DNA from 3 places in the Bacillus sp. D386 genome. Region 2 is predicted to be linked to each of the others. Evidence: a T-box and tRNA genes for the amino acid it is inferred to sense, from the RefSeq annotation. Region 2 holds a T-box; the other regions hold tRNA genes.
What was found. The T-box of region 2 lies ahead of FHY45_RS17265 (valine--tRNA ligase). A T-box ahead of a tRNA ligase gene usually reads a tRNA of that ligase, here a tRNA-Val.

Region 1 (10,763 bases), on a different contig from region 2:
AGAAAGAGATTGTTAATAAGATTGAAAAATTAGTTGCTCTAGAAAGAGATTCTTTATTAGAACTACAAGTTAAAATTGAAGAAATAAAACAATCCATTCTTACAAGAGCTTTCAAAGGTGAACTTGGCACAAACGACCCCTTGGACGAAAATGCAATTGAATTAATAAAAGACGTTCTTAAAGAACAAGTAAATTAATATCTAAAGGACACTCAATGATTATTGGGTGCCTTTTTTTGTAAGCGATGGATATTACTCGCATTATTCTAATTTCATTAATCAAGACTACAATTGATACTAATGACGGAGAAGCGCTTTGTTTTAAATCATTTTCCCCCTGCAAAATCCACTAATATAACGATTAAATCAGTAAAAGAGAAATCATAATAGCACATGATACTTATAAAGGTGCTATCAGTGTATAAAAGTTCGATTTTTCGTCCAAAATGATATTAAAAGTTCGATAAAATATCCAATATACAATATTTGTAATAAATCAATTGGTTATTACTAAAGTAAAAAGAATAGAAAAAAGACCTTGTTGATATGAGGTCTTTTATTAATTGATAACTAACTTAGTATCATCAATATGTTGTGGATATATGGACTTTATCTATTATATCGAATTCATTATCCTTTGGTTAAGTTAATTGAAGTAATTGGTGGTTATTTATACATGATAATTAATTTAATTCGTCTAAGCCATACATAGAAATGATACGAATTTTGATATTAAAATTCTCTTCATGGCTAATAATATTACATTTTTTTAAATGGTCAGCTATCTCTAACATTCTATAAGTATATTCTGTATGTCCATCTGGTGGAAAGTCTGGTGATTCATCGTCTACTTCATCATATAAAGCTTTAACCTTTTGTTTTAGCATAGTATAAAAATTTTTCCCGTCACGTAGACTTTCAATTTCCTCGAACTTAAAAGAGATAATTGGAATATCAGATTTACAGAGTATTTTTTTTCTTTTACCTTCGCCGAATCTCCATTCATATCCTCCTATACCAAGAATAGAAAAAAAGACACCAAAACGTGCTCCTCTAATTGGTATCAACTCAGCAAGCTTTGTTATCATTCCTACATCAATAGATTTGGACTTATAATTTTTGCATTCACACAAAATTTTAGGTCCAATAAAATCATTCATAAAAGATGGACGTGTTTTTTCTGATAAGGTAGCTTCAATATCTGATTCATTATCAGCTGGACGGTTATTAGAAACCACATTTGTATCCTGAAAACGGTTAAAGATAAATACGGCGAGTTCTTCAAGGACTTTTCCTTTTTTCCAATTTAAATCTTTTTTCCAACTAAACGATTTTTTTACTTCTGAAACATATTGCTCAAATTCGGCAAGTGAGGTTTCATCTGAATTTATTGGCTTCCAAAAAAAATTATCGTCTAATTTATCAATGAAATTTGTTAAATCATCGAAAGTATTTATGTTCATTAATAATTTCCTCTCTTAAAACCAATCTTAACATTTTTAAAATCAAAAACATCCCCACATATAGGACATTTCATTTTAGAATTTGCTTTATAAAAATCATCAAATGAATTAAAAAAATATGGATGGTTATAATCTTCATTGATACAACTCACAACAAGTAGCACATTTAATAATCCCTCATTTGTTAAGTCAGCTAATAATAGCTCTGCAAAATCGTATGTTAAATTAACTTTTATAGCCATTATATTTGTTGTTATGACATCATTAGGTCGAAGAGAAAGTAGTTCCATTTTTACTTTGAATAGGATAGAAGGAGGTAGATTGTATTTGTTTTCTATATTCGTTAAGTTTACGGATGACAATATTAACAACCTCCTCTTCAACAAAAGCGTTTGTACCTCTGATTAAATATGAATCTGAGCCTTGTTCAACTAAAAATCTATAACTTTTTTCTGGGGATTTGTATATTATACCAATCAAATCTAAGTCACCATCAGACCTAGAGCGTCTAGCGGCTTGAGCAGCAGAACCATTCAAGCCATCTTTTCTGGATTCAACATTAATAGTATGAGTGATACCATCTGAACGCTGTCGAAAAAGAATGAAGTTTTCATCGTGGTTAGAACCAAATTTTTCAATTAATTGTGCTTCAAAAGATTGTTGTATATCTTGTATAAATCGTGTTAATAAAGCCTGATTTTTTTCTTGAACAATGTCTATTCCAGATTTTTTAAGAAGATTCTCAGCAAAAGATTCTATTTGACCCTGTAAATCAAATAATTGTTTTGTTATATCGGGGTTATTATGATTAGTAGCATCTTCTGCAAGACTATATTATGCACGGGGTATCCATTTAGGAGCAATAATCGTATGCTTACCAACTAATTTTTTGAACTCATTGAAGAATTGAGTTGCAATAGGAGACCAATCATAGCGTTGTTTACTAACCCCGTTAACATTTAGTAAATTGCTAGTAGGATTAATCACAATTTTCAAATCATTACTATCGTCAAAAAGAACACAATGTGCGAAATAGATTCTTTTATATAGTTTCTTAGTGCCATCTAAAAGTGTACCGGTTATTACACAGGGTGCTATATAAGAAAATATATATTCACCTTTTTCATTGTTACGATGTAAACCTACAAGTAAAATTTTATTCAAATTAGGAAGTACTGTTTCTATATCATCGCTAGTATTATCTATATTGAATTCCGATAGTTTATGGTTTATATGTTTATCCCTATTTAAATATATGTTCTGTAGTAACTCTCTTTTTGGTTTGTTATCTAAATTATAAATAAAAGAATAGTTATTACCATCTATTTGATGAAGAGCAAGCCAATCTTCGAATAATTCATCTGGGATTAATGAACCTACCAAATTGGGTTGTTCTATTTCATTTTGTAAGTAATCTATCATATCATTACGAGATGACTTTTTTGGTAAGTTGTATTTATCGAATAAAATTTGAAAATGCCTAAGCTGTGTATAGTTTTTAAGTATTACTTTCACATTTGCCCAATCCAATAGTTTTGCCTCCTAACACTTTATTCTTTTATAATGATAGTAACATATATTAACATATTTATGTGGTATATGGAAATTGATTTACGCTTATGGATTTTAGTCAATAGATAATGAATCAAAATAAATTTGCGTGATTAGGATGATTTTTTATGAAGGATAGGAAGAGTAGAAAGGCTCCTTTATTAAAAAGTGGGCTTGAATTTGAAGAACTTTGTTATGATATTTTCAAGAGTAAGGGTATAAAAGTTCAGGTTTTTGATACCTTTGGAATAGACTTTATATTAGAAACTAGACAGATTGAGAGAGTAGCAGTATATGTGAAATTTTATTTAACTAAGCAACCGAGTAAAGTAATGTTGAGAAAATCCCTTTTTTCTTTAAAAGAATCAGCTACCAAGATAGGTGTAATTAAAAATATATTTATTGTAGGTTGTCCTTTAGATAAAGAAATAAAGTTTGACTTAACAAAAGAATTTCCAAATACCTCAATTCTTGATAGTAACAATTTACTTTTCTTGATAAACAATGATGTCGAGTTAATTGATAGATTTTATAGATTAATGAATGAAATCCTCTTTGATGTTCGAATAGATAGTGAGAAGCCTTTTGATTGTATCAATGATTTTATATTTAATGATATCCCAAATACTTCCTCTGATTACAAAGAAGCATTATCGCTTGGAAATAAATTATATAGGGACTTAAAAGAGATAAGGGCTGGGCGAAATGAATTTTCTTTATATGAAAAAAAGGGAGAGGAAATTTTAAAGTACCTGTTTGACCAGAATTTAAAAGGGTGGCACCCGCAAGTAACAACAGACGATGGATTAAATAGATATGATTTAGTATGTAGAATTCTTCGTGGAAACGAATTTTGGGAGTATTTAATTAATGATTTCCAATCAAGGTATATTATATTTGAGTTTAAAAATTATTCCCAAAAGATTAAACAGACTGAAATCTATACTACAGAAAAGTATTTATTCCAAACAGCATTAAGAAATGTGTGTTTTATTATTTCACGTAGAGGTTTAAGTGATAGTGCTTTAAAAGCAACTGATGGAATATTAAGGGAAACAGGGAAGTTGATTATTGGTCTTGATGATAAAGATTTAAGAGAACTGCTTAATCTTAAAGATACAGGAAATGAACCCTCAGATTATCTGTTTGAAAAAATTGATAATACATTACTAAGATTGTCAAAGTAGACAGAGAGAACAGTCACAATAACCTAAACTATAGACACTATGACTAACCGCCACTAAACCGCCACTATGGAGCTATATTGTTAATGTTATGTTTAAGAAATAAAAGAAAAAACCCTTGATATATCAAGGGTTTTTGGTATGATCCCGACTGGGTTCGAACCAGCGACCCCCACCCTGTCAAGGTGGTGCTCTCCCAGCTGAGCTACGGAATCAAAATACTATTTAATTAACAATATTTAATATAAAGGGTAAGTCAGTTAAAGTCAAGATGAATTTTTGTTTCAGGATCTTTCTTCCATGTAGGCACAAAAAACGATTTATTAAATTTTGGGAGGTACTTAGCCTCTATCCACACTTACTTAATCCTCATAATCTATCTGAGACACTTCAGAGTAAAGCCTGTAATATTTATCACCATAATCTGTCTAATAATTGGCGATATTGAACGCAAATTTTATCATTCGGTTGGTCTTTTTGTGTATATTAAAAATTATAAAATTTTTCTGTAAATTTGTTTGACATAATTTACTAAAGATGATATTTTTAGGATGCGTTAGTTCTCTATAAAGAACTTGCGACTATTGATCTATGAATTATATATAGAAGTTTGAAAGAACAGATTGTAATTTGGATTATATCTGTGACATATAGATGTAATTCAATACAATAATAGGATGAAAAGGGCTCTGTTTTGCTCTTGTTGTTCTAAATAAAGAACATATACATAAGGGGGTGAAGGAATGAAAATTGAAGAATCAGAATCTCCGTTAGATATCGTCATAAATTATGAAGATTTAGCTGATGAATGGAACTGTGCTGAGGAAAAAGAAAAAGGATACTGGGTTCGAGACAATCGTGTTTTATTCGAAATTGATCAGGTAGCGATTTTTGCAGTTGATTCTGGTAAAACAATCAGCATTTCACCACATCTGGATTCAGATCTATGTGTTGGGGACATGTATGGGAGTTATTTTGATGCAGCATCATTTGTTGCCTTTCCATGGGAGTGCCATCGTACTGGATGGTGAAGCGTATGCAATTGTTGGCGAGTCAGGTGCCGGAAAATCAACACTTGCTTCAGCCTTTATGAGTCAGGGATATAAACTGTTAAGTGATGATGTTATTCCAATATGTTTTACCGGGGATTGACCCATGGTCATTCCATCCTATCCATCTCAAAAGCTATGGCAGGAATCATTGGATCATTTTGGAATGAAATCCTCGAATTATCAACCTTTATATGGAAGAGAAACGAAATTTTCAGTACCTGTTCTGGATGATTTTCTACAAAAATCTGTTCCGCTCGCAGGGGTCATTGTTTAACAGAAGAGTATGACGTTAGCCATGAAGAATGTGAAAGTCAGGTTCGTTCATTCCTGGATATGTTGAAAAAAGAAGAATTAATTGATTAAACCATTACTTCCTAAGGAGTTATGTTTATGAACCTCATTCAGAAAGCTCGAACCTTGCTGTCCTTAGATAGCAACACCTTCATGATGTATGTAGAAGCTTATTGTTCCTTAGGAGTGGCCAGGATACAAAAGAGTTTGCCCTTTTCCAAAATTGCGCCTAAACTAGGAAGGAAAATGGAAGAGACCTCCTTAACGTATGTGCCAGCCCATGCTGAAATCCTGGAGTCAGTATCCAAAAGTTTGGAGACGATGAGCAGATATACACTTTGGGAAAGTAAATGTCTTGTAATGGCGATTGCAGGAATGAGAATGCTTGAGCGGCGTGGAATTGAAAGCACTCTTTATATGGCAACAGCAAGAGATAAGGATGGAAAGATGAAGGCTCATGCCTGGCTGCGGAGTGGATTATATTTTGTAGCTGGAGCCAATGGGAAGGAAGCATACACAGTAGTGGGAACCTTCGCGAAAAGAATGGGGGATCAGAAGGAGGAAAAATGATGGATAGACAACCTTTGCAAGTGACCGGTTTTTCCAAAGAGCTGAACCTGATGCTCGCCTTGATCAAAAATAATAGGGACTCCGTAAAAATTTTATTAAACAGTTTCTGGGACAGCGGCAATTCATTTAGCGCTTTCTTTAATGAATGTGGGCAAAGGTGATATTGTTTTTTGTTCATCACTTACCTTTATTGCCAGTGCCAATCCAGTGATTTATCAGGGTGCTCAGCTTGTCTTTATTGATTCTGAACCGGAGACGTGGAATATGTCCCCGGAGGCTCTTGAATGAGCGCTTGAATTCGCAGCGAAAAGGCATAAACTTCCTAAAGCTGTTATTGTTGTGGATTTATATGGGCAAAGTGCGAAGATGAATGAGATTTGTGAAATATGTTCTAAATACAAAGTGCCAATTCTAGAGGATGCAGCAGAGGCTCTTGAACGGGCAAAATTTTTAGCCACGCAGGCAAAGGAAATTGCCCCCTATTATCAGCATAAGGAAGTCGGATATAATTATCGGCTTAGCAATATATTGGCAGGAATAGGAAGGGCGCAGTTTGAGGTTTTACAGGAAAGAATTGATAGAAAGAGATTAATCTATGAAATGTATCGGTTAGCTTTATCGGAGATTGACGGTCTAAACTTTTTGCCGGAACTAGAACATACCGTCTCGAATCGTTGGTTGACAGTCTTCACACTGGAACATAACGATGCAGTTACCCGTTGCTTGCAGGCGTTTGCAAATGAAAATATTGAAGCCAGACCCATGTGGAAACCATTGCATATGCAGCCGCTGTTCAAAGGTGTAGATTTTTTTACCCACAAGGATGATGTGTCTGTATCTGAACAATTATTCAACAAAGGCATTTGTCTTCCATCAGGTACCCATATGACAGAAGATGATATGGAAAGAGTAATTGACTGTTTGCAGAGGGCCTTAATGAAGTAAATAATCTGAGCTAAAGAGGTAGAAAAATGATAGGAAAAAATATACAGGATTTACGTAAGCGTAAAGGAATGACACTGACCCAGCTAGCTGCCAATGCCGGAATATCAAAATCCTATTTAAGCAATATTGAGAGGGGAGTGAATCAAAATCCTTCAATTGAAGTATTGAAAAGGCTGGCTTTTGTTTTAAATGCAGATTTAAAAACATTATTGCGCGTACAGGAAAGTGATGAAAACGATCAAAATCTGAATCAGGAATTAATCGAACTAATCGAGGAATTAAAGACAGCCGTAATTGATAAAGAGCAAATGGATGAGTACCGTGCATTAATTGAGTATATTAAGTGGAAAAGTAAAGTGTAAAATAGCTGTTTCTATTTGAGAAGCAAAGGATTGAAGTAGGATGTTGAAAACGAAAAAGGTGAGTATCATTGTACCCATTTTCAAAGTGGAGAAGTATTTACCGCGCTGTATTGAAAGTCTGATTGCCCAAACCTATCAAAATATTGAAATCATCCTGGTCAATGATGGATCAAAGGATTCCTGCGGAGAAATTATCGACTATTATGGGGAACGTGATCATAGAATCATTCCGGTTCATAAAGAAAATGGCGGTGTCTCAGACGCGAGAAATACAGGAATGGCCTATTCGAGCGGTGACTACACATTCTTTGTGGATGGAGATGATTGGATTGATTTGACCTTGGTAAAAAGGTTAGTTGAAAGAATAGAACAGGATAACGCTGATATTGTACAAACATCCTATTATTACGCATATAAGGATTATCTACTATATGATGAACGTTTTGAAAAACGGGACGATCCGCCAAACGTGCTGGATAACCAACAAGTAATGAAGGAGCTAGTTGTTAATCAAATCGTGAAAAACTTTGCCTGGGGTAAGCTTTATAAAACAGCATTAATTAGAGATATCCCCTTTCAAAACTCTAAGTCGTATTTTGGTTGTTCCTGATGATACTATTTTTATTAATATGGTTTCTATTTCAGAAATGAATACTGAAATTCAAAAAACCTCCCGGTATAAGACGGGAGGGAGACTTGCGAAAAGCCTATGTCTGGCTGAGTAACCTGGATAAATCGTTCCTAATGATATCGAGCCGACCTTCCATAAGTACCTGTGGAATCTTATAGCCGACAAACAAGGGAGATACAACAAAGCGTGGGATCGCCTTGCAAATAATCAAGTCATGAAAATGGTAAAAGAAAAGGTTATAGCTGGTGCATCCCCTATGGAAACCATCCAAAATATAACGGACCAGGATTTGAAGTTTATCAGCAAAATCATCAATCTCATCTAATGTGTTCAATATTAAATTGAATTCAGTAAAACCGATAACTGGATACTTTGATACATTTAACTCAATACCGGATTTCTTGTAAACCTCTGTGCCTTCAAAATCAATCATTGCCATATTCTTATGGTAATCTACATGTTTCATTCCAATGACTTGCATATGGGCATGCTGAATGCTGCCGCCTGAAAAGGGACCATGATTCTTAAATAAGATAACGGACTCATACTCACCAGTCTTCTCCACTTCAAGCCATTTAGCAATACTGAAGCGAATTAATTCACGCATATGCTTCTGTTCATATCCCCTTATATCTTCGTGACATTGATTGGTTTCAATAATGACCGTTTGATAGGTATCCAGAAGAGTGGGATATTTATTCATCAACCAAATAATATCTCCCTTTGTCTCAAGAATATCGGTAAGCTCATCTCTTTGGCAAAAGGGGCAGGCTGCTGTTTTATTACGGATAGTTTCAGGCTTTTGACTGCCAATTGTACTTGAAAAATATAATTGTTGCTGATCCATACTTGCACCTACCTCGTTAACTGTTAAAACTCGATATGTTTATTATAAATTAAAGATATGTATGATTGTATATTTTTAGCCACATTATAGAAATAAAAAAGTGTAAAAATACATAATAAAATGTCGATAGTAACAATGACATATATCTTTAATTGATTGATTATAAAAACATGGACGGTGAGTAGTGAAATGGATTTCGAGTATAGGGATCAATATGTACAGGGAGAAATAGGTGATGTGATTGTCTTTAAAAGAGGAAATTTATTTATCTTTGGAGAAATTATAATACTGAGGGAAGCTTCGTGTATTGTGGAAATTTCTAAAGAATATGCAGACGAATTGAAACTCAACACAACGAGAACAGTTGTCAGACATGGTAATTATAAAATTATTGAGACCTTAAAAGTTCGCGCAAAAGTAAGTGAGCAACAAATCGATCCATTCAGTACACAGGTTTATCATTAAATTTACAATTCGTAGGGGGTGATTGTAAAAGAACCAATCGTGCAATGAAATCACCATTGAATATGCCTTTAAAGTTTTTTAAACCAATTTTGGAAGGAGAGAAGAAATGAAAATTAAATTATACGTCTTTTTAACATCTACCAAGGATAAAGAAAATAGTAGAAGCGAAATGATGATGAAAACAGTTGAGTCATCTTTCCGTCCGGTAATAGGAGACATTATTGAAGACCCTGGATTTGATCAGGGATTTCACAATGGATATGAGGTTGTGAAGGTGACGGTTAATTATGAGAAGAATGAATGCTATGTATCGCTTAGTCCAATGGCAATTGAATTAGAGGAAATTAGTTTCGATGATTATATAAATAAGCTTACAGCCAATGGATGGGAAATCGTTTCAAAAGAGGATGTATCAATTGGCTAACTCTTAACTAAGATCTTTATACATATTATGACTTCATGTGATTTATATTGGTATGTAAAAGACACCATTAATATTCCTATACCAAAAAGTGAACATGATACATATTCATCCAAAACAAATACTTTTGTTGCAGGAGTAAGTAAGGAAACAGCAGTAGAAAATGATAGAAGAATGATTGTGCCTATTCCTGATCATGAATATTTTGTTTGGGTTGAAAGGCTTGAAAAAGAATAACACTTCCATGCTCTTTCTAAATAAGAAGAAACCAGGTCGGTAAGCCGAGCTCACAGGAGAATAGCTGTTTGTATGTGAAACACTTAAAGATATTCAGTAATAGTAGTTTGCTATCATCCATTAAAGGGGCAATCACATTATGAAAAGAGAATGTGATTGCCCCTCTCTGTGCTATTAGATTAAGCACCAACCTTCACATGGTCGGTGTCAGGCTGATTGGTTAAATCTTTCTTCTGAAGCAGCCACATGAGTCCTGCTGAAATGAATCCGAGGGATCCAATTACCATCCAGGCAGATGTAATCGAGTATGCTGCAATAAAGCTTCCCATAATCATTGGGCTTGTTGCATATCCGGCGCCAATTATCAGTGGGAGAATACTGCTGACTCTGCCTCTGTGCGAAGCTGGTGTTTGATTAGCTATAAAGGTCGAAGCATTGATTGCAATCATGATTTCTCCAATGGTCATGATGAAAATAGATACATAGAAGAAGGGAAGTATCGTGGTGAAGGCGAGCATACCAAAGGCAAAAGCATAGCACAAGGCTCCGGTGGCTATCACTTTTATAGGCCTTATCTTATTTGTCAGTTTCGTAATAATCGGCGTAAACGAGATAACCAATATACCGTTAAATGCGGCAAGTGTTCCGTAATAGGCTGCGCCAGAATCATTAAACAACTCCTCTAAATGCAGCGGTATGGTAAATGCCCATTGAGCGTATTCAAATTCGATACATAATAGAATAA
Region 2 (10,763 bases):
CTTAAAGTGATCCAAGTCTATTAAGATAAGAGTTAATGTATCCAGCTTTCTTCCCCTTATCAGGATAAATTGTTCTTTTAAGTAATCTTCCAGAAAATAGTTGTTATATAGATTTGTTAAAGAGCAGCGTTCACTTTTGGCTTTTGTTTCTTCATAATGCTTCGCATTTTCAATAGCTGAAGCCAGATATGTAGAAAGAATATCTGCAATCGTTATCTGACTGTTTTCAAAAAAGTTTCTTTTCGAAGATATATGAAGGACAATCCCTTCCATTTGCTCTGCATTTAAAACCGGAACAATCAAGACGCTTTCTGCCCAATCAGGAATACCATGGTTTTCGTATTTCTTCAGGGAGGCAGAGCTCTGAATCAGCAATGTTTTTTTTGATTTCCATACTTCTCCTAACAAGCTGTCTGTTGCCGAGATTAAATTCAAATGGGGCATACCAGTCTCATTTTTACTTTCATAACGAACCATACGAAGGCGATTATTGGCTTTGCTATCCACACTAAGAATATAGGTTTCGTCCACTGGGAAAATCCTTGAAATTTCACCCAAAAATAAATCCAGTACTTGCTTGACTTCTAATCTTTCTGTCAATCTGTGACCAATTTGGCTCGCTTTTTGCAAATCTTCATTCATATGGTCAGCCCGATAATACAGTCTCATCACAAGAGCCAAACTCACAAGCGGTACGCCAACAATAATAATGGCTACCACCCCCAGCTCCTGATAGGTTGAATACAATAATAAACCGATTGGAAAGATGATAATACTGGATACGATATCCGCAACCTGATCTTTTGCAACAAACTCTACTTTTGCCTTATATACAAACACATCTATGAGTAAAGCACAAATAAAATTAGATAAGAACCAGACAATTTGGTGGATTACAATTAATGAAAATACACTTATATCCGATAAGTCCAAATTAGAATGCTGACCGCCAAGCAAATAATAGATTAATCCGCTTGTTAATGAATTAATAAAAAACATTAAAGAATTCATCGGAATGCGGAAAAGCTCATCCTTGCTTATTTTTATTCTATAGAGCAATGTTATTACTCCGATTTGCGAAAGGATTATTTCAACAAATAATCCGTACTCAAGGAATAGAGCCAAGGATACACCCTGAAGGAGAAAAATTGGCAATCCATTTATCATAATAGGGTAATACGTAATAATACAAAGCAGTAATAGGAACAGAAGAATATCAATCGAAAAAAAGCTTCCTAAAATAGGATACTCCGTATATGAAATATATAAACTTGCAGGGACGATCAATAACCAAAGTATCCAAATAATGAAGCGTTTTTGTTTTGTAACCATTACCGCCCCTCCGTTCAGGAATTTCATCCATCTTATGTCAAATTTTATCAAAAATTCTGACATCTGTCACACAAGTATTTACAAAAACAGGTCTTATGGAGGATTGTCATGAACATCATTACTTTTACATGAATTTAGTTATGACTTTCGATTAATTTCATTGACGATATATGGACGAATAGACGCCAAAAAATATAAAGAGCCTGTGACCAATAGCATATCTCTGTCTTTCATTTTGGCTAATATCTCATTTATTCCTTCTACCCAATCTTTTTTTACATCCTTATGAGGGTGTCGGCTATGTTTAAAAAGCTCCTCTGCCTCATTCATTCGTTCTAATGGAATCTCCGTAAAAGTTATACTTGCTGCCTTTTGTTCAATCATCTGAATCATCTTTGTATAATCCTTGTCCTTTAAGGCCGCAAACAAAATATGTATATCACAATTTGGGTAACGATCATCAATCGTTGAAAGCAGAGAGTTTATACCTGACACATTATGTGCGCCGTCCAGGATGATTAGCGGCTGGTTCGACACAATCTCAAAACGCCCTTTCCATCTGGCAGATGCCAGTCCTTTTCTGATACTTTCTTCCCGAATCGAAAAGCGATACGTTTCACTAAGTAATATTGAACTGATGACAGCAAGCGCTGCATTCTCAACTTGATGGCTTCCAAGCATGCTAATATGTAAATTCTCCAGTAAGTATTCTCGCCATTTAACCGTGAAAACTTCCTGATTTTTAGGGTGAGAGCGGTTCAAAATCTTAAATTCTTTTCCTAGCGTATATAAAGCAGCATTCATTTTCTCTGCCTGTTTTGTTAGGGGCTCTAATGCTTCCTCATCTTTTACACCTGTAACAACTGATGTTCCATTCTTGATAATACCTGCTTTCTCTGTTGCAATTTCACCCAAAGAATTTCCGAGAATGTTGGTATGCTCTAAAGAGATGCTGGTAATGATCTCCAAAAGCGGTTCAATTACATTAGTGGAATCAAGTCTCCCCCCAAGTCCGGTTTCAATAATAAGAATATCCGGTTGCTCATTTTTAAAATGCAGAAAAGCTAATATAGTCGTTACTTCAAAAGCAGTTAGATAATCCCCTTTTTGCTCTGATTCATTTATTACAGGGAGGAGGTAATTTAATAATTCAACTAGCTTATTGTCCGAAATCATTTCCTCATCAATCATAATTTGTTCGTTCAGCTTTTCAAGATAGGGAGATGTAAAGGTACCTACCCGGTAGCCCTCTGCCACCAAAATATGTTTTAAAAATGTAAGCGTAGAACCTTTGCCATTTGAGCCTGCTATATGTATACAAGGAATGCTGCGCTCCGGATTTCCCAATTTACGTAAGACTCTTTCCATTCTTTCCAGGCCAAAATCCATCCCAAGTTTTGCTGTACGGTCTGCAAGAAACTTCTCTGCCTGTTGATAATCCTGTATCATTTTTTTCACTCCTCAACCATTGCGCTATGTATTAGTATGACATGATTGAACAAAAACACCCTGTTCAAATGCTTCGAACAGGGCGCAATAAAATGTCTTAAGCCAATTCTTCTAAATCCTTCAGGCGGCTTTGTACAGCCTCACGTTTTTCAACATAGTCTGCCAGCTTCGCTTTTTCTTCTTCAATCACCTTTTCAGGCGCTTTTTTCATGAAGCCTTCATTGGATAGCTTTTTCTCAATTCTTTCTACTTCTTTTTTCCATTTTTCAAGTTCTTTTTGAAGACGTTTTTGTTCCTCTTCAATATTTAATAGACCTTGCAATGGAAGAATTAATTCAACACCCGTTACGATAGCTGTCATCGCTTTATCATCAGCAGGGATGTCTGTACCAATTGTTAATTCCTCTGGATTACAGAAGCGCTCGATATAGCTGCTGTTTTTCTCAAGAACAGCTTGTGTTTCTGCATCTTTCGCCTTCAAAGAAAGCTTGATTTTTTTGCTGAGCGGCGTGTTCACTTCTGCGCGAATATTACGTACTGTACGAATGATTTCGACAAGCAATTTCATTTCATCAGAAGCTTTTTCATCCGTTAAGTCCGGATTTACAACAGGCCAAGATGCTGTTGTGATGGACTCCCCTTGGTGAGGAAGGTTCTGCCAAATTTCTTCAGTGATGAATGGCATAAATGGATGTAACAATCGCATCGTTTGATCCAATACGTACGCAAGGATAGAACGTGTTGTAAGTTTAGCTTCCTCGTCTTCTCCATATAGAGGGAGCTTCGCCATTTCAATATACCAATCACAGAAATCATCCCAAATGAAGTTGTATAATGCACGGCCAACTTCACCGAATTCATATTTATCTGCCAGTCTTGTTACAGTTTCAATCGTTTCGTTTAGACGAGTTAAAATCCATTTATCCGCAACTGATTTTTCGCCTGTTAAATCAATCTCTTCATATTTCAGCCCATTCATATTCATCAAGCAGAAACGGGATGCATTCCAAATTTTATTGGCAAAGTTCCAAACAGATTCTACTTTTTCATAGCTGAAACGTAAATCCTGACCTGGTGAGCTTCCAGTTGTTAAGAAATATCTTAATGAATCCGCACCATATTTCTCAATAACCTCCATTGGATCTACACCATTACCAAGAGATTTACTCATTTTCTTGCCATGCTCATCACGTACAAGTCCATGAATCAATACATCTTTGAATGGACGCTCTCCAGTGAATTCAAGTCCCTGGAAAATCATTCTTGATACCCAGAAGAAAATAATATCGTATCCAGTCACAAGAGCTGCTGTTGGATAATAACGTTTAAAGTCTTCTGAATCTGTATCAGGCCAGCCCATTGTGGAAAACGGCCATAACGCAGAACTGAACCATGTATCCAATACATCTGTATCCTGCGTCCAGTTTTCGATATCTGCAGGATCTTCCATTCCTACATGTACCTCGCCTGTTTCCTTATGGTACCAAGCCGGAATGCGGTGACCCCACCAAAGCTGTCTGGAGATACACCAGTCATGGATATTATCCATCCAATTCAAATATGTTTTCTCAAAGCGTTCCGGTACGAATTCTACTTTACCTTCAGTGGATTGCATTTCAATTGCACGCTCTGCCAATGGTCCCATTTTAACAAACCATTGTGTAGATAAATAAGGCTCTACAACAGATCCGCTTCTTTCAGAGTGTCCAACCTGATGGATATGCTCTTCAATTTTGAACAACACTCCCTGATCCTGAAGATCTTTCACAATTTGCTTACGGCAATCGAAACGGTCCATACCTTCATATTTGCCAGCCTTCGCGTTCATCGTTCCGTCTTCATTCATAACTAGAATGCGTTCAAGATTATGACGATTACCTACCTCGAAGTCATTAGGATCATGTGCTGGTGTAATTTTTACAACGCCGGAACCAAAATCCATCTCTACATAATCATCGCCAACAATCGGAATTTCTCTTCCTACGATTGGCAGGATAACCGTTTTTCCAATCAGGTGCTTATAACGGTCATCTTCCGGGTGAACTGCAACTGCTGTATCGCCAAGCATTGTTTCCGGACGAGTTGTCGCAACTTCAATATGCCCGCTGCCATCTGCAAGTGGGTAGCGCATATGATAAAAAGCACCCTTAACCTCTTTATGAATTACTTCAATATCAGAGATCGCTGTTTTTGTACTTGGATCCCAGTTAATAATATATTCACCGCGGTAAATAAGGCCTTTTTCATAAAGTTTTACAAACACTTCACGAACAGCTTTTGAAAGTCCCTCATCTAGAGTAAAGCGTTCACGAGTATAATCAAGGCCCAATCCAATTTTTGCCCATTGCTCACGGATATGAGATGCGTATTCCTCTTTCCATTTCCATGTTTCTTCAACAAATTTCTCACGTCCCAAATCATAACGTGAAACACCTTGATTGCGCAGTTTTTCTTCTACCTTCGCTTGAGTTGCGATTCCCGCATGGTCCATACCTGGCAGCCATAATACGTCATAACCCTGCATTCTCTTCATTCTTGTCAAAATATCCTGAAGCGCAGTATCCCATGCATGACCTAAATGCAGTTTACCCGTTACGTTTGGAGGAGGAATTACAATCGTATAAGGTTCTTTTTGTTTATCCTGTCCCGCTTCAAAGAATTTACCCTTTAACCACCAATCATAGCGTCCTTTTTCGATTGATTGAGGATCGTATTTGGTTGGCATACCAATATCCGTTTGTTGCTCCATTTTTCATTCTCCTTTACTTTCATAATTGGTGAAAAACGCAATAAAAAAACCGCTTCATCCTCTATATAAAAAGGACGAAACGGTATGTCTCGCGGTACCACCTTTGTTCCAATACAAATAACTGTTGTATCGGCACTTCATTTCGTTAACGGCTCTTCACCGGTTATCCGCTACTATTGACGTTCACGGAAACAGCTCCCGGGCGACCTTCTGCGATTACGGTTACTGAAGGAATCTTACAGCCGATGGATTCCTCTCTCTTACAGTCTTAATCACATACTCTTCCCATTCAAAGCTTTTCATTGTTATTTTGGTTTCTCATAATCGGAAATCATTTTTTAATACTGTTATCATACATAAGTATGCATCTACTCGTCAATCATTGTTTCCCATTTTTCTATATTTTATTCAAGCCTATGTCCAAGGTGTCATCGTCAATTCTCATTCTTAGACGCTTTAAATAATGCTGTACAGACACCCATTCAGGGGTAATTTTATATTCTAGCATAAAGGGGGAATTTACATGCGAAAAAAGGTAACTCAATACAATATGCCTCCGTGGATTCGAAATACAAGAAATGTCTTACAGCAATTCTCCATTCCCTTTGCCGTTTTTCAAGGAATCCGGACATTCTTTTTTCCGACCACTTTTGATTTATTTCTGCTATTATTACTGATTGGTCTTGCTTTAGCCTTCCACTTTGATATTCTGTAATCTTTTATAACTATTCATTTAGACCAGGTAGGTTTGCCTGGTTTTTGTTTGATACAGCCTATCATTTTATTATGTTGATGCCATATCTTTTATTTCTCTTCCTTCGCCTTTTTGCTTTCTTCTATTTGTTCCATCCTCATAATAATATATTCAATGTTTTTTAATAACCAATACTGCCTTTGGAATCTTCGGCAAAATTGTATTTCATCCTGTTTACCTTTTTTTCTGGAGTATTGTTCTACTACCTTGATACAATTAGCCGGATAGGCTAAATAGGATAAGAATAAACGCAGCTCACCCTCCTTGTAGGGAAAATACTTCAGATAAAGATAGATCCACTCAACTATTTCTTCACCCTGGATTGGATAAGTTTTTAACTGCTTAACGACAAAAGGCAATAAGTCGAAATAGGCAGGTGCGGTTTTACTCTGTTCAAAATTGATAAAATGGCCATAACCATTTTCACTATATAAGAAATGATGAATTGAGATATTTCCATGGGTCACCACACTGCGTACTTTTTCTTCTTCCTTTGTTAGGTCAAACCACTCCTTCAGTTTATTTAAGGAATACGTCAGAGCCTGAGACAAGTCATAAAAGCACATACTAAACAACTGCTCAAACGGAGACATATACCACTTCTTTTCGATGGTTGTTACCATTTCACGAATAAATTCCTTTTGCTCCTCCCACTCCTTGACTGTTTTTTCATAATACTCTTCCCGTTCCTCTTTCGTAATGTTAATTTCTTTGCCAGATAGCGTATGCATTCTTGCCAATTCCCTGAACATCTGCTGGTGTCGTTCTGCCCGTTCCTCTATATGTTCATCCGGCAGCCAAGGCATAAGGTAACTGATTTTATCATGAGTTAATACTCCATATCTGCCATCAACTGTTGGAAAAATCGGAACAATTCGGTTATATCCATTTTGATATAGGTTCTGCACATTTTTGATAAAATCAATGCCTTTGGTTGCCGGGATGGTTTTAATCGCAAATATACCATTGTTCGTATATACTTTTTTTACTTTTCCAAAATCCTCGTAAAATTCAAGTTCCAATTGATAGTTTCTTAGAAACTCAGATATCCACTCCTGATCTTTTCTTAACATTCCTCTGGCACCCTTTCTGCATGTGCCCTTTTTGGAAACCAATGAAATCTATTTCAGCTGCCCTATCATAAGTCATTATTTTTTAATGAGCTATGCAGCCATGTTTCTCACAGTTAAATTGCATTGTACTATTCCTATTAAAAAAGCAGAGCATATAATGCTGTGCTCTGCTGTTAACTAGACCTATTATTTATAAGAAGCAGCAGCTTCAGGAATATAAATTACCTGACCAGCTTTTAGATCGGATGTTAATTCCAACCCGTTTATTCTCGCGATATGCTGAACGCTCGTTTTATATCGATCTGCCAGAACATCAATATTTTCTCCATTTTGGACAATACAGACTCTTACTTTTGATTGTTGTGATTCTTCCTCCTCTGTAAATAAATCGTATAACAAAGATTTAGACTTACCTTCAGTTTGATCTTCGTTCTCCTTCCCATTCTTTCTTTTAGAATCAGACGATTGATACTTTTTCTCTACATACTGATTGGATGTTTGTTCTTTTTTCTGTTGACGTATGCGAGAAACATTTGTTTCCGGTTCTACTGCAGCTTTATTCAAATCTGGTGCTACATTCGCTTGAGATTGGTGCGGCTGTACTCTGTCATATTCAGGACTTTCCTCTTTTTCATATTCTGAACTTTCCTCTTTTTCATATTCTGAACTTTCCTCTTTTCCATACTCGGCAGTAAAAGGAACGACTTCCATTAATTCCGGAGGACCCTCATCAAATCTATTATCATATGGAATGGAAAAAGATTGGTTTTCATCTTTTTGCTTTTGTCTGTCAACTAATTGGTCCGGTTCAAAAGCAAAAGGGCTATAGTCCTTGTCTGTATGATCTGACTCATCATTCGGCTGTGTTTCTTCATAATCGGCTGGTTGATGCAGTCGGGGTGACAATTTAGTTTCAACATAAAAATGGTCATCCTGGTTATGATTACTCTCTATATAAGAAGTTGGGTTCTTGAGATAAATCTCAGGCGAATCTGCCAAATCCTCCTGCTCCTGATCCTCATCCTCAGAATTTTCCCGATATAAATGCACCTCTATCTGTTCTTCCTCTTGCTCATTATGGACTTCTGCCTGAATAGTAATCTCCTCTGCTGACTCCTCAAAATCTTCGTTGATTTTATTCCATGTATGAGTATGATGCTCTTCCTGAAATCGCCCGGATGTTCCATTTTGATAGTTTGAAGTCTCTTCCCGTTCCTCTGTCTCTGTCACTTGCGTCTGCTCTTCAGGCAAATTATCGTAAACTCCACCAATCCATAAATCTGCTCTAATTTGCAGATATCCCTTTTCTGGCAGCTTATAATCAAAGGTATGCACACCTATATTAAGCTCATCCATTTCCCGAACTCTTTCTGCAGGAATCGTTATATCTACAGGAAATTGCTGATGGAATTCAAATAAATGATGCTCCCTTTGTTCGATTACAGAAACATAGCGCCGAAACGGATCTTCTGCTCCTTCTTCCTGTCCTGTTGCCTCAGTGGCCTTATATTCCCCCATTAAATCCAGAGTCCCTTTAAGAATCACATACTGTTCTACTTGATGAGCTGAAACATTTGGTTCAAGCGAAATGGAATACAGTTCCTCAACTTCCTGTCCCCTTTGAAACCACACACTCTCTTCTAATGAAAATCGTAATGACGATGCATGATCCTCAGACACCCAATTTCCTCCCTTCAGCCCTTTTCATCTAAATGCCATTATCAGCCTATGCTGCAGATACAGAAAATATGTGCTTTGTTAAACGTATGTCTGGAGAATAAAAAAATTCCCCCGAGAGCATACTCGGGGGAATCTACTAATCACTTTATCTCATTCAAATTGGAGCATGGACTCTCGCCTAAAACAAAGGTAAGCAGCAGTAAGAAGTCGATTAGTTCAACTAATGCTCCGTGTGGAATGAAAGTAATTCCTCAACGGACATTGTTTCACTTTATCGTTTAATTGCTTTAAACGCTTTTTGGGCAGCCTGTATAGTCTTTTGAATATCTTCATTACTATGTTCAACTGAAAGAAAGATTCCTTCAAATTGAGAAGGCGGCAAGAATACACCATTTTCCGCCATTTCTTTATAATAATTCGCAAAAAATTGAAGATCTGATTGTTTTGCAGACTCGTAATCTTTAACCTGTTCATTAGTAAAGAAGAAGCCAATCATAGACCCTGCTCGATTACACGTTAAAGGTACTTGGTAGGTTTCAGCTGCTTCCTTAAACCCTGCCTCTAAGAGATCTGCTTTTTTAGTAAACTCTTTATACGTATCCTCATTAAGCTGGATTAACGTTTCATAACCGGCTGTCATCGCAATCGGATTTCCTGATAATGTACCGGCTTGATAGATGGAACCGCTTGGCGCAATTTGGCTCATGATCTCTTTTTTACCGCCGAATGCTCCTACTGGAAGTCCTCCGCCAATTACTTTTCCTAGACAAGTTAAATCTGGAGTAACATCGAAATGACCTTGCGCACATTGATAATCAACACGGAAACCGGTCATAACTTCGTCAAAGACTAATAAAGAACCGTGATTTTCAGTAATTTCTCTTAATCCCTGCAAGAAGCCTGGCAGTGGAGGGACTACTCCCATATTTCCCGCAACTGGCTCTACAATTACAGCTGCTATATCTTCGCCATATTGGTCAAAAGCAAGTTTTACACTCTCAAGATCATTGTATGGAACTGTAATGGTATTTCGCGCAACGCCCTCTGGAACACCAGGGCTATCTGGCAAACCAAGTGTAGCAACTCCTGAACCTGCTTTGATAAGCAATGAATCTCCATGTCCGTGATAACATCCTTCAAATTTAAGGATCTTATCTCGTCCTGTATATCCTCGTGCCAGACGAAGTGCGCTCATGGTTGCTTCTGTACCGGAGGAAACCATCCGTATCATTTCAATTGATGGGACACGATCAATTACAAGCTGTGCCAATTTATTTTCCATTAAAGTTGGAGCACCAAAGCTTGTACCAGTTTCAGCAACCTTTTTAATCGCCTCTACTACCCGGTCATTTGCATGGCCAAGAATCAGCGGTCCCCAGGAAAGAACATAATCAATATATTCATTGCCATCAATATCATAGATTTTTGAACCCTTTCCTCTTTCCATAAAAATCGGATCCATATTTACAGATTTAAAAGCACGGACAGGGCTGTTTACGCCGCCCGGCAATAAATTGATGGATTCCTGGAATGCTTTCTTAGAATTTTCATATGAACGCATATGCTGCAATCTCCTTTATATATGGAATTAATTTGATTCTTTTAACCATTTTGCTGCATCTTTTGCAAAGTAAGTAATGATTAAATCTACACCGGCACGTTTCATACCAGTTAGCATTTCCATCACAATAGCTTTTTCGTCAATCCAGCCATTTGCACCAGCTGC
Region 3 (10,763 bases), on a different contig from region 2:
AATTACCATTGTTCATAAAAACCGAACCAAGAATGAGCCCACAGGTTTCCTTTATGTTGTATTTATTTATAAAAGCGATAAAACATACAAAGATAATAAGTGCTAAACAAAGCCCAAACGCGTAAATAACAATATAAAGATAATCTAACGTCAGTTCATTAGTATAAAACGTTTGAAACACCAGTAATGGTGTCATTAAATAAAGGGACATCGTTGAGATCGTTTTTGGATCAAATCCTATCTTCTTCTCGCCTATATATCCTAAAGCAAATATAACAAATACCGGAATCAATACATTAAAAAACTCCATCTGCTTACCTTCTCTCTGGTTGAAGCTATCATCTTTCACACACCATTATACCAATTCCTTCCTTTAAAATTTCAAAATATTTAAAATTTTTTAAACAAATATTCTCTTTTACCTATTTATCTATTAAAATAGAAATTATTGGAATTTAATTAAAGGAATCAGGAGGCATTATGCAGTTTTTTAAAAATTTATTTAGTCCATATCGGGGGTTACCCAAAGAAATTTATATTATATTTTTTGCTCGAATTATTAATAGTCTGGGAGGGTTTGTACATCCATTACTTGTTTTAATCCTCACTCAGAAGATCGGCATGGATAGTGCGCAAGCAGGGCTATATGTTACTTTAGTCAGTGTCATTTCTGCACCAAGTATGATTTTAGGCGGAAAGCTGGCTGATACCTTGGGGAGAAAATTTATTATTGTAGTTTCGCAAGGTCTAGGAGGCATAACCGTTATATCCATAGGTTTAATAGAGCCTTCGATGACCATGGCTTATTTGCTCATGCTATCATCACTCTTCTTTGCTTTGTGCTCACCTGCCTACGATGCACTATTGGCGGATTTAACTACCCCCGAGAATCGGAAAGGTGCTTATTCATTAACCTATATGGGTTTTAATTTAGGTTTTGCGGTTGGTCCAATCATGGCCGGTCTACTATATAAAAATCATTTAGATCTTGTTTTCATCATTGATGGAATTGCTACGCTCTTAGCAACAACATTAATTTTCATTTTTATAAAAGAGACAAAAACCAAACATATTTCAGTAACAGAGAAAACGGAAAGAAAGCTTGAGGAGCATGTAGAAGGATCTGTTTTTAAAGTGCTGAGGGCAAGACCAATATTAATTATGTTCGCTTTTATTCTATTATGTATCGAATTTGAATACGCTCAATGGGCATTTACCATACCGCTGCATTTAGAGGAGTTGTTTAATGATTCTGGCGCAGCCTATTACGGAACACTTGCCGCATTTAACGGTATATTGGTTATCTCGTTTACGCCGATTATTACGAAACTGACAAATAAGATAAGGCCTATAAAAGTGATAGCCACCGGAGCCTTGTGCTATGCTTTTGCCTTTGGTATGCTCGCCTTCACCACGATACTTCCCTTCTTCTATGTATCTATTTTCATCATGACCATTGGAGAAATCATGATTGCAATCAATGCTTCGACCTTTATAGCTAATCAAACACCAGCTTCGCACAGAGGCAGAGTCAGCAGTATTCTCCCACTGATAATTGGCGCCGGATATGCAACAAGCCCAATGATTATGGGAAGCTTTATTGCAGCATACTCGATTACATCTGCCTGGATGGTAATTGGATCCCTCGGATTCATTTCAGCAGGACTCATGTGGCTGCTTCAGAAGAAAGATTTAACCAATCAGCCTGACACCGACCATGTGAAGGTTGGTGCTTAATCTAATAGCACAGAGAGGGGCAATCACATTCTCTTTTCATAATGTGATTGCCCCTTTAATGGATGATAGCAAACTACTATTACTGAATATCTTTAAGTGTTTCACATACAAACAGCTATTCTCCTGTGAGCTCGGCTTACCGACCTGGTTTCTTCTTATTTAGAAAGAGCATGGAAGTGTTATTCTTTTTCAAGCCTTTCAACCCAAACAAAATATTCATGATCAGGAATAGGCACAATCATTCTTCTATCATTTTCTACTGCTGTTTCCTTACTTACTCCTGCAACAAAAGTATTTGTTTTGGATGAATATGTATCATGTTCACTTTTTGGTATAGGAATATTAATGGTGTCTTTTACATACCAATATAAATCACATGAAGTCATAATATGTATAAAGATCTTAGTTAAGAGTTAGCCAATTGATACATCCTCTTTTGAAACGATTTCCCATCCATTGGCTGTAAGCTTATTTATATAATCATCGAAACTAATTTCCTCTAATTCAATTGCCATTGGACTAAGCGATACATAGCATTCATTCTTCTCATAATTAACCGTCACCTTCACAACCTCATATCCATTGTGAAATCCCTGATCAAATCCAGGGTCTTCAATAATGTCTCCTATTACCGGACGGAAAGATGACTCAACTGTTTTCATCATCATTTCGCTTCTACTATTTTCTTTATCCTTGGTAGATGTTAAAAAGACGTATAATTTAATTTTCATTTCTTCTCTCCTTCCAAAATTGGTTTAAAAAACTTTAAAGGCATATTCAATGGTGATTTCATTGCACGATTGGTTCTTTTACAATCACCCCCTACGAATTGTAAATTTAATGATAAACCTGTGTACTGAATGGATCGATTTGTTGCTCACTTACTTTTGCGCGAACTTTTAAGGTCTCAATAATTTTATAATTACCATGTCTGACAACTGTTCTCGTTGTGTTGAGTTTCAATTCGTCTGCATATTCTTTAGAAATTTCCACAATACACGAAGCTTCCCTCAGTATTATAATTTCTCCAAAGATAAATAAATTTCCTCTTTTAAAGACAATCACATCACCTATTTCTCCCTGTACATATTGATCCCTATACTCGAAATCCATTTCACTACTCACCGTCCATGTTTTTATAATCAATCAATTAAAGATATATGTCATTGTTACTATCGACATTTTATTATGTATTTTTACACTTTTTTATTTCTATAATGTGGCTAAAAATATACAATCATACATATCTTTAATTTATAATAAACATATCGAGTTTTAACAGTTAACGAGGTAGGTGCAAGTATGGATCAGCAACAATTATATTTTTCAAGTACAATTGGCAGTCAAAAGCCTGAAACTATCCGTAATAAAACAGCAGCCTGCCCCTTTTGCCAAAGAGATGAGCTTACCGATATTCTTGAGACAAAGGGAGATATTATTTGGTTGATGAATAAATATCCCACTCTTCTGGATACCTATCAAACGGTCATTATTGAAACCAATCAATGTCACGAAGATATAAGGGGATATGAACAGAAGCATATGCGTGAATTAATTCGCTTCAGTATTGCTAAATGGCTTGAAGTGGAGAAGACTGGTGAGTATGAGTCCGTTATCTTATTTAAGAATCATGGTCCCTTTTCAGGCGGCAGCATTCAGCATGCCCATATGCAAGTCATTGGAATGAAACATGTAGATTACCATAAGAATATGGCAATGATTGATTTTGAAGGCACAGAGGTTTACAAGAAATCCGGTATTGAGTTAAATGTATCAAAGTATCCAGTTATCGGTTTTACTGAATTCAATTTAATATTGAACACATTAGATGAGATTGATGATTTTGCTGATAAACTTCAAATCCTGGTCCGTTATATTTTGGATGGTTTCCATAGGGGATGCACCAGCTATAACCTTTTCTTTTACCATTTTCATGACTTGATTATTTGCAAGGCGATCCCACGCTTTGTTGTATCTCCCTTGTTTGTCGGCTATAAGATTCCACAGGTACTTATGGAAGGTCGGCTCGATATCATTAGGAACGATTTATCCAGGTTACTCAGCCAGACATAGGCTTTTCGCAAGTCTCCCTCCCGTCTTATACCGGGAGGTTTTTTGAATTTCAGTATTCATTTCTGAAATAGAAACCATATTAATAAAAATAGTATCATCAGGAACAACCAAAATACGACTTAGAGTTTTGAAAGGGGATATCTCTAATTAATGCTGTTTTATAAAGCTTACCCCAGGCAAAGTTTTTCACGATTTGATTAACAACTAGCTCCTTCATTACTTGTTGGTTATCCAGCACGTTTGGCGGATCGTCCCGTTTTTCAAAACGTTCATCATATAGTAGATAATCCTTATATGCGTAATAATAGGATGTTTGTACAATATCAGCGTTATCCTGTTCTATTCTTTCAACTAACCTTTTTACCAAGGTCAAATCAATCCAATCATCTCCATCCACAAAGAATGTGTAGTCACCGCTCGAATAGGCCATTCCTGTATTTCTCGCGTCTGAGACACCGCCATTTTCTTTATGAACCGGAATGATTCTATGATCACGTTCCCCATAATAGTCGATAATTTCTCCGCAGGAATCCTTTGATCCATCATTGACCAGGATGATTTCAATATTTTGATAGGTTTGGGCAATCAGACTTTCAATACAGCGCGGTAAATACTTCTCCACTTTGAAAATGGGTACAATGATACTCACCTTTTTCGTTTTCAACATCCTACTTCAATCCTTTGCTTCTCAAATAGAAACAGCTATTTTACACTTTACTTTTCCACTTAATATACTCAATTAATGCACGGTACTCATCCATTTGCTCTTTATCAATTACGGCTGTCTTTAATTCCTCGATTAGTTCGATTAATTCCTGATTCAGATTTTGATCGTTTTCATCACTTTCCTGTACGCGCAATAATGTTTTTAAATCTGCATTTAAAACAAAAGCCAGCCTTTTCAATACTTCAATTGAAGGATTTTGATTCACTCCCCTCTCAATATTGCTTAAATAGGATTTTGATATTCCGGCATTGGCAGCTAGCTGGGTCAGTGTCATTCCTTTACGCTTACGTAAATCCTGTATATTTTTTCCTATCATTTTTCTACCTCTTTAGCTCAGATTATTTACTTCATTAAGGCCCTCTGCAAACAGTCAATTACTCTTTCCATATCATCTTCTGTCATATGGGTACCTGATGGAAGACAAATGCCTTTGTTGAATAATTGTTCAGATACAGACACATCATCCTTGTGGGTAAAAAAATCTACACCTTTGAACAGCGGCTGCATATGCAATGGTTTCCACATGGGTCTGGCTTCAATATTTTCATTTGCAAACGCCTGCAAGCAACGGGTAACTGCATCGTTATGTTCCAGTGTGAAGACTGTCAACCAACGATTCGAGACGGTATGTTCTAGTTCCGGCAAAAAGTTTAGACCGTCAATCTCCGATAAAGCTAACCGATACATTTCATAGATTAATCTCTTTCTATCAATTCTTTCCTGTAAAACCTCAAACTGCGCCCTTCCTATTCCTGCCAATATATTGCTAAGCCGATAATTATATCCGACTTCCTTATGCTGATAATAGGGGGCAATTTCCTTTGCCTGCGTGGCTAAAAATTTTGCCCGTTCAAGAGCCTCTGCTGCATCCTCTAGAATTGGCACTTTGTATTTAGAACATATTTCACAAATCTCATTCATCTTCGCACTTTGCCCATATAAATCCACAACAATAACAGCTTTAGGAAGTTTATGCCTTTTCGCTGCGAATTCAAGCGCTCATTCAAGAGCCTCCGGGGACATATTCCACGTCTCCGGTTCAGAATCAATAAAGACAAGCTGAGCACCCTGATAAATCACTGGATTGGCACTGGCAATAAAGGTAAGTGATGAACAAAAAACAATATCACCTTTGCCCACATTCATTAAAGAAAGCGCTAAATGAATTGCCGCTGTCCCAGAAACTGTTTAATAAAATTTTTACGGAGTCCCTATTATTTTTGATCAAGGCGAGCATCAGGTTCAGCTCTTTGGAAAAACCGGTCACTTGCAAAGGTTGTCTATCCATCATTTTTCCTCCTTCTGATCCCCCATTCTTTTCGCGAAGGTTCCCACTACTGTGTATGCTTCCTTCCCATTGGCTCCAGCTACAAAATATAATCCACTCCGCAGCCAGGCATGAGCCTTCATCTTTCCATCCTTATCTCTTGCTGTTGCCATATAAAGAGTGCTTTCAATTCCACGCCGCTCAAGCATTCTCATTCCTGCAATCGCCATTACAAGACATTTACTTTCCCAAAGTGTATATCTGCTCATCGTCTCCAAACTTTTGGATACTGACTCCAGGATTTCAGCATGGGCTGGCACATACGTTAAGGAGGTCTCTTCCATTTTCCTTCCTAGTTTAGGCGCAATTTTGGAAAAGGGCAAACTCTTTTGTATCCTGGCCACTCCTAAGGAACAATAAGCTTCTACATACATCATGAAGGTGTTGCTATCTAAGGACAGCAAGGTTCGAGCTTTCTGAATGAGGTTCATAAACATAACTCCTTAGGAAGTAATGGTTTAATCAATTAATTCTTCTTTTTTCAACATATCCAGGAATGAACGAACCTGACTTTCACATTCTTCATGGCTAACGTCATACTCTTCTGTTAAACAATGACCCCTGCGAGCGGAACAGATTTTTGTAGAAAATCATCCAGAACAGGTACTGAAAATTTCGTTTCTCTTCCATATAAAGGTTGATAATTCGAGGATTTCATTCCAAAATGATCCAATGATTCCTGCCATAGCTTTTGAGATGGATAGGATGGAATGACCATGGGTCAATCCCCGGTAAAACATATTGGAATAACATCATCACTTAACAGTTTATATCCCTGACTCATAAAGGCTGAAGCAAGTGTTGATTTTCCGGCACCTGACTCGCCAACAATTGCATACGCTTCACCATCCAGTACGATGGCACTCCCATGGAAAGGCAACAAATGATGCTGCATCAAAATAACTCCCATACATGTCCCCAACACATAGATCTGAATCCAGATGTGGTGAAATGCTGATTGTTTTACCAGAATCAACTGCAAAAATCGCTACCTGATCAATTTCGAATAAAACACGATTGTCTCGAACCCAGTATCCTTTTTCTTTTTCCTCAGCACAGTTCCATTCATCAGCTAAATCTTCATAATTTATGACGATATCTAACGGAGATTCTGATTCTTCAATTTTCATTCCTTCACCCCCTTATGTATATGTTCTTTATTTAGAACAACAAGAGCAAAACAGAGCCCTTTTCATCCTATTATTGTATTGAATTACATCTATATGTCACAGATATAATCCAAATTACAATCTGTTCTTTCAAACTTCTATATATAATTCATAGATCAATAGTCGCAAGTTCTTTATAGAGAACTAACGCATCCTAAAAATATCATCTTTAGTAAATTATGTCAAACAAATTTACAGAAAAATTTTATAATTTTTAATATACACAAAAAGACCAACCGAATGATAAAATTTGCGTTCAATATCGCCAATTATTAGACAGATTATGGTGATAAATATTACAGGCTTTACTCTGAAGTGTCTCAGATAGATTATGAGGATTAAGTAAGTGTGGATAGAGGCTAAGTACCTCCCAAAATTTAATAAATCGTTTTTTGTGCCTACATGGAAGAAAGATCCTGAAACAAAAATTCATCTTGACTTTAACTGACTTACCCTTTATATTAAATATTGTTAATTAAATAGTATTTTGATTCCGTAGCTCAGCTGGGAGAGCACCACCTTGACAGGGTGGGGGTCGCTGGTTCGAACCCAGTCGGGATCATACCAAAAACCCTTGATATATCAAGGGTTTTTTCTTTTATTTCTTAAACATAACATTAACAATATAGCTCCATAGTGGCGGTTTAGTGGCGGTTAGTCATAGTGTCTATAGTTTAGGTTATTGTGACTGTTCTCTCTGTCTACTTTGACAATCTTAGTAATGTATTATCAATTTTTTCAAACAGATAATCTGAGGGTTCATTTCCTGTATCTTTAAGATTAAGCAGTTCTCTTAAATCTTTATCATCAAGACCAATAATCAACTTCCCTGTTTCCCTTAATATTCCATCAGTTGCTTTTAAAGCACTATCACTTAAACCTCTACGTGAAATAATAAAACACACATTTCTTAATGCTGTTTGGAATAAATACTTTTCTGTAGTATAGATTTCAGTCTGTTTAATCTTTTGGGAATAATTTTTAAACTCAAATATAATATACCTTGATTGGAAATCATTAATTAAATACTCCCAAAATTCGTTTCCACGAAGAATTCTACATACTAAATCATATCTATTTAATCCATCGTCTGTTGTTACTTGCGGGTGCCACCCTTTTAAATTCTGGTCAAACAGGTACTTTAAAATTTCCTCTCCCTTTTTTTCATATAAAGAAAATTCATTTCGCCCAGCCCTTATCTCTTTTAAGTCCCTATATAATTTATTTCCAAGCGATAATGCTTCTTTGTAATCAGAGGAAGTATTTGGGATATCATTAAATATAAAATCATTGATACAATCAAAAGGCTTCTCACTATCTATTCGAACATCAAAGAGGATTTCATTCATTAATCTATAAAATCTATCAATTAACTCGACATCATTGTTTATCAAGAAAAGTAAATTGTTACTATCAAGAATTGAGGTATTTGGAAATTCTTTTGTTAAGTCAAACTTTATTTCTTTATCTAAAGGACAACCTACAATAAATATATTTTTAATTACACCTATCTTGGTAGCTGATTCTTTTAAAGAAAAAAGGGATTTTCTCAACATTACTTTACTCGGTTGCTTAGTTAAATAAAATTTCACATATACTGCTACTCTCTCAATCTGTCTAGTTTCTAATATAAAGTCTATTCCAAAGGTATCAAAAACCTGAACTTTTATACCCTTACTCTTGAAAATATCATAACAAAGTTCTTCAAATTCAAGCCCACTTTTTAATAAAGGAGCCTTTCTACTCTTCCTATCCTTCATAAAAAATCATCCTAATCACGCAAATTTATTTTGATTCATTATCTATTGACTAAAATCCATAAGCGTAAATCAATTTCCATATACCACATAAATATGTTAATATATGTTACTATCATTATAAAAGAATAAAGTGTTAGGAGGCAAAACTATTGGATTGGGCAAATGTGAAAGTAATACTTAAAAACTATACACAGCTTAGGCATTTTCAAATTTTATTCGATAAATACAACTTACCAAAAAAGTCATCTCGTAATGATATGATAGATTACTTACAAAATGAAATAGAACAACCCAATTTGGTAGGTTCATTAATCCCAGATGAATTATTCGAAGATTGGCTTGCTCTTCATCAAATAGATGGTAATAACTATTCTTTTATTTATAATTTAGATAACAAACCAAAAAGAGAGTTACTACAGAACATATATTTAAATAGGGATAAACATATAAACCATAAACTATCGGAATTCAATATAGATAATACTAGCGATGATATAGAAACAGTACTTCCTAATTTGAATAAAATTTTACTTGTAGGTTTACATCGTAACAATGAAAAAGGTGAATATATATTTTCTTATATAGCACCCTGTGTAATAACCGGTACACTTTTAGATGGCACTAAGAAACTATATAAAAGAATCTATTTCGCACATTGTGTTCTTTTTGACGATAGTAATGATTTGAAAATTGTGATTAATCCTACTAGCAATTTACTAAATGTTAACGGGGTTAGTAAACAACGCTATGATTGGTCTCCTATTGCAACTCAATTCTTCAATGAGTTCAAAAAATTAGTTGGTAAGCATACGATTATTGCTCCTAAATGGATACCCCGTGCATAATATAGTCTTGCAGAAGATGCTACTAATCATAATAACCCCGATATAACAAAACAATTATTTGATTTACAGGGTCAAATAGAATCTTTTGCTGAGAATCTTCTTAAAAAATCTGGAATAGACATTGTTCAAGAAAAAAATCAGGCTTTATTAACACGATTTATACAAGATATACAACAATCTTTTGAAGCACAATTAATTGAAAAATTTGGTTCTAACCACGATGAAAACTTCATTCTTTTTCGACAGCGTTCAGATGGTATCACTCATACTATTAATGTTGAATCCAGAAAAGATGGCTTGAATGGTTCTGCTGCTCAAGCCGCTAGACGCTCTAGGTCTGATGGTGACTTAGATTTGATTGGTATAATATACAAATCCCCAGAAAAAAGTTATAGATTTTTAGTTGAACAAGGCTCAGATTCATATTTAATCAGAGGTACAAACGCTTTTGTTGAAGAGGAGGTTGTTAATATTGTCATCCGTAAACTTAACGAATATAGAAAACAAATACAATCTACCTCCTTCTATCCTATTCAAAGTAAAAATGGAACTACTTTCTCTTCGACCTAATGATGTCATAACAACAAATATAATGGCTATAAAAGTTAATTTAACATACGATTTTGCAGAGCTATTATTAGCTGACTTAACAAATGAGGGATTATTAAATGTGCTACTTGTTGTGAGTTGTATCAATGAAGATTATAACCATCCATATTTTTTTAATTCATTTGATGATTTTTATAAAGCAAATTCTAAAATGAAATGTCCTATATGTGGGGATGTTTTTGATTTTAAAAATGTTAAGATTGGTTTTAAGAGAGGAAATTATTAATGAACATAAATACTTTCGATGATTTAACAAATTTCATTGATAAATTAGACGATAATTTTTTTTGGAAGCCAATAAATTCAGATGAAACCTCACTTGCCGAATTTGAGCAATATGTTTCAGAAGTAAAAAAATCGTTTAGTTGGAAAAAAGATTTAAATTGGAAAAAAGGAAAAGTCCTTGAAGAACTCGCCGTATTTATCTTTAACCGTTTTCAGGATACAAATGTGGTTTCTAATAACCGTCCAGCTGATAATGAATCAGATATTGAAGCTACCTTATCAGAAAAAACA

Region 1: it has a tRNA-Val gene. The T-box ahead of FHY45_RS17265 (valine--tRNA ligase) is inferred to sense a tRNA for this amino acid. The anticodon was not compared.
Region 3: it has a tRNA-Val gene. The T-box ahead of FHY45_RS17265 (valine--tRNA ligase) is inferred to sense a tRNA for this amino acid. The anticodon was not compared.

Annotation. Positions count from the first base shown of each region.
Region 1 is NZ_VEMV01000001.1:654,211-664,973, reverse strand. It holds gene FHY45_RS03180 (restriction endonuclease subunit S) at 1-197, shown strand, start outside; gene FHY45_RS03175 (hypothetical protein) at 683-1,462, opposite strand; gene FHY45_RS03170 (hypothetical protein) at 1,462-1,824, opposite strand; gene FHY45_RS03165 (hypothetical protein) at 2,297-2,992, opposite strand; gene FHY45_RS03160 (restriction endonuclease) at 3,142-4,200, shown strand; tRNA gene FHY45_RS03155 (tRNA-Val) at 4,340-4,412, opposite strand; gene FHY45_RS03150 (hypothetical protein) at 4,941-5,228, shown strand; gene FHY45_RS03145 (ATP-binding cassette domain-containing protein) at 5,176-5,349, shown strand; gene FHY45_RS20425 (hypothetical protein) at 5,353-5,523, shown strand; gene FHY45_RS21185 (PqqD family peptide modification chaperone) at 5,493-5,612, shown strand; gene FHY45_RS03135 (lasso peptide biosynthesis B2 protein) at 5,640-6,110, shown strand; gene FHY45_RS20420 (hypothetical protein) at 6,110-6,271, shown strand; partial or broken gene FHY45_RS03130 (DegT/DnrJ/EryC1/StrS family aminotransferase) at 6,216-7,055, shown strand; gene FHY45_RS03125 (helix-turn-helix domain-containing protein) at 7,082-7,417, shown strand; gene FHY45_RS03120 (glycosyltransferase family 2 protein) at 7,458-8,027, shown strand; gene FHY45_RS03115 (DUF4931 domain-containing protein) at 8,125-8,895, opposite strand; gene FHY45_RS03110 (DUF2187 family protein) at 9,085-9,360, shown strand; gene FHY45_RS03105 (hypothetical protein) at 9,467-9,784, shown strand; gene FHY45_RS03100 (hypothetical protein) at 9,812-10,018, shown strand; gene FHY45_RS03095 (MDR family MFS transporter) at 10,198-10,763, opposite strand, start outside.
Region 2 is NZ_VEMV01000005.1:468,914-479,676, forward strand. It holds gene FHY45_RS17255 (sensor domain-containing diguanylate cyclase) at 1-1,332, opposite strand, end outside; gene FHY45_RS17260 (bifunctional folylpolyglutamate synthase/dihydrofolate synthase) at 1,471-2,781, opposite strand; gene FHY45_RS17265 (valine--tRNA ligase) at 2,879-5,530, opposite strand; T-box leader at 5,598-5,832, opposite strand; gene FHY45_RS17270 (hypothetical protein) at 6,054-6,245, shown strand; gene ysxE (spore coat protein YsxE) at 6,335-7,357, opposite strand; gene FHY45_RS17280 (LysM peptidoglycan-binding domain-containing protein) at 7,544-9,037, opposite strand; gene hemL (glutamate-1-semialdehyde 2,1-aminomutase) at 9,309-10,598, opposite strand; gene hemB (porphobilinogen synthase) at 10,626-10,763, opposite strand, start outside.
Region 3 is NZ_VEMV01000002.1:699,705-710,467, forward strand. It holds gene FHY45_RS08335 (AEC family transporter) at 1-310, opposite strand, end outside; gene FHY45_RS08340 (MDR family MFS transporter) at 481-1,737, shown strand; gene FHY45_RS08345 (hypothetical protein) at 1,917-2,123, opposite strand; gene FHY45_RS08350 (hypothetical protein) at 2,151-2,468, opposite strand; gene FHY45_RS08355 (DUF2187 family protein) at 2,575-2,850, opposite strand; gene FHY45_RS08360 (DUF4931 domain-containing protein) at 3,040-3,810, shown strand; gene FHY45_RS08365 (glycosyltransferase family 2 protein) at 3,908-4,477, opposite strand; gene FHY45_RS08370 (helix-turn-helix domain-containing protein) at 4,518-4,853, opposite strand; partial or broken gene FHY45_RS08375 (DegT/DnrJ/EryC1/StrS family aminotransferase) at 4,880-5,719, opposite strand; gene FHY45_RS20500 (hypothetical protein) at 5,664-5,825, opposite strand; gene FHY45_RS08380 (lasso peptide biosynthesis B2 protein) at 5,825-6,295, opposite strand; gene FHY45_RS21215 (PqqD family peptide modification chaperone) at 6,323-6,442, opposite strand; gene FHY45_RS20505 (hypothetical protein) at 6,412-6,582, opposite strand; gene FHY45_RS08390 (ATP-binding cassette domain-containing protein) at 6,586-6,759, opposite strand; gene FHY45_RS08395 (hypothetical protein) at 6,707-6,994, opposite strand; tRNA gene FHY45_RS08400 (tRNA-Val) at 7,523-7,595, shown strand; gene FHY45_RS08405 (restriction endonuclease) at 7,735-8,793, opposite strand; gene FHY45_RS08410 (hypothetical protein) at 8,943-9,638, shown strand; gene FHY45_RS08415 (hypothetical protein) at 10,111-10,473, shown strand; gene FHY45_RS08420 (hypothetical protein) at 10,473-10,763, shown strand, end outside.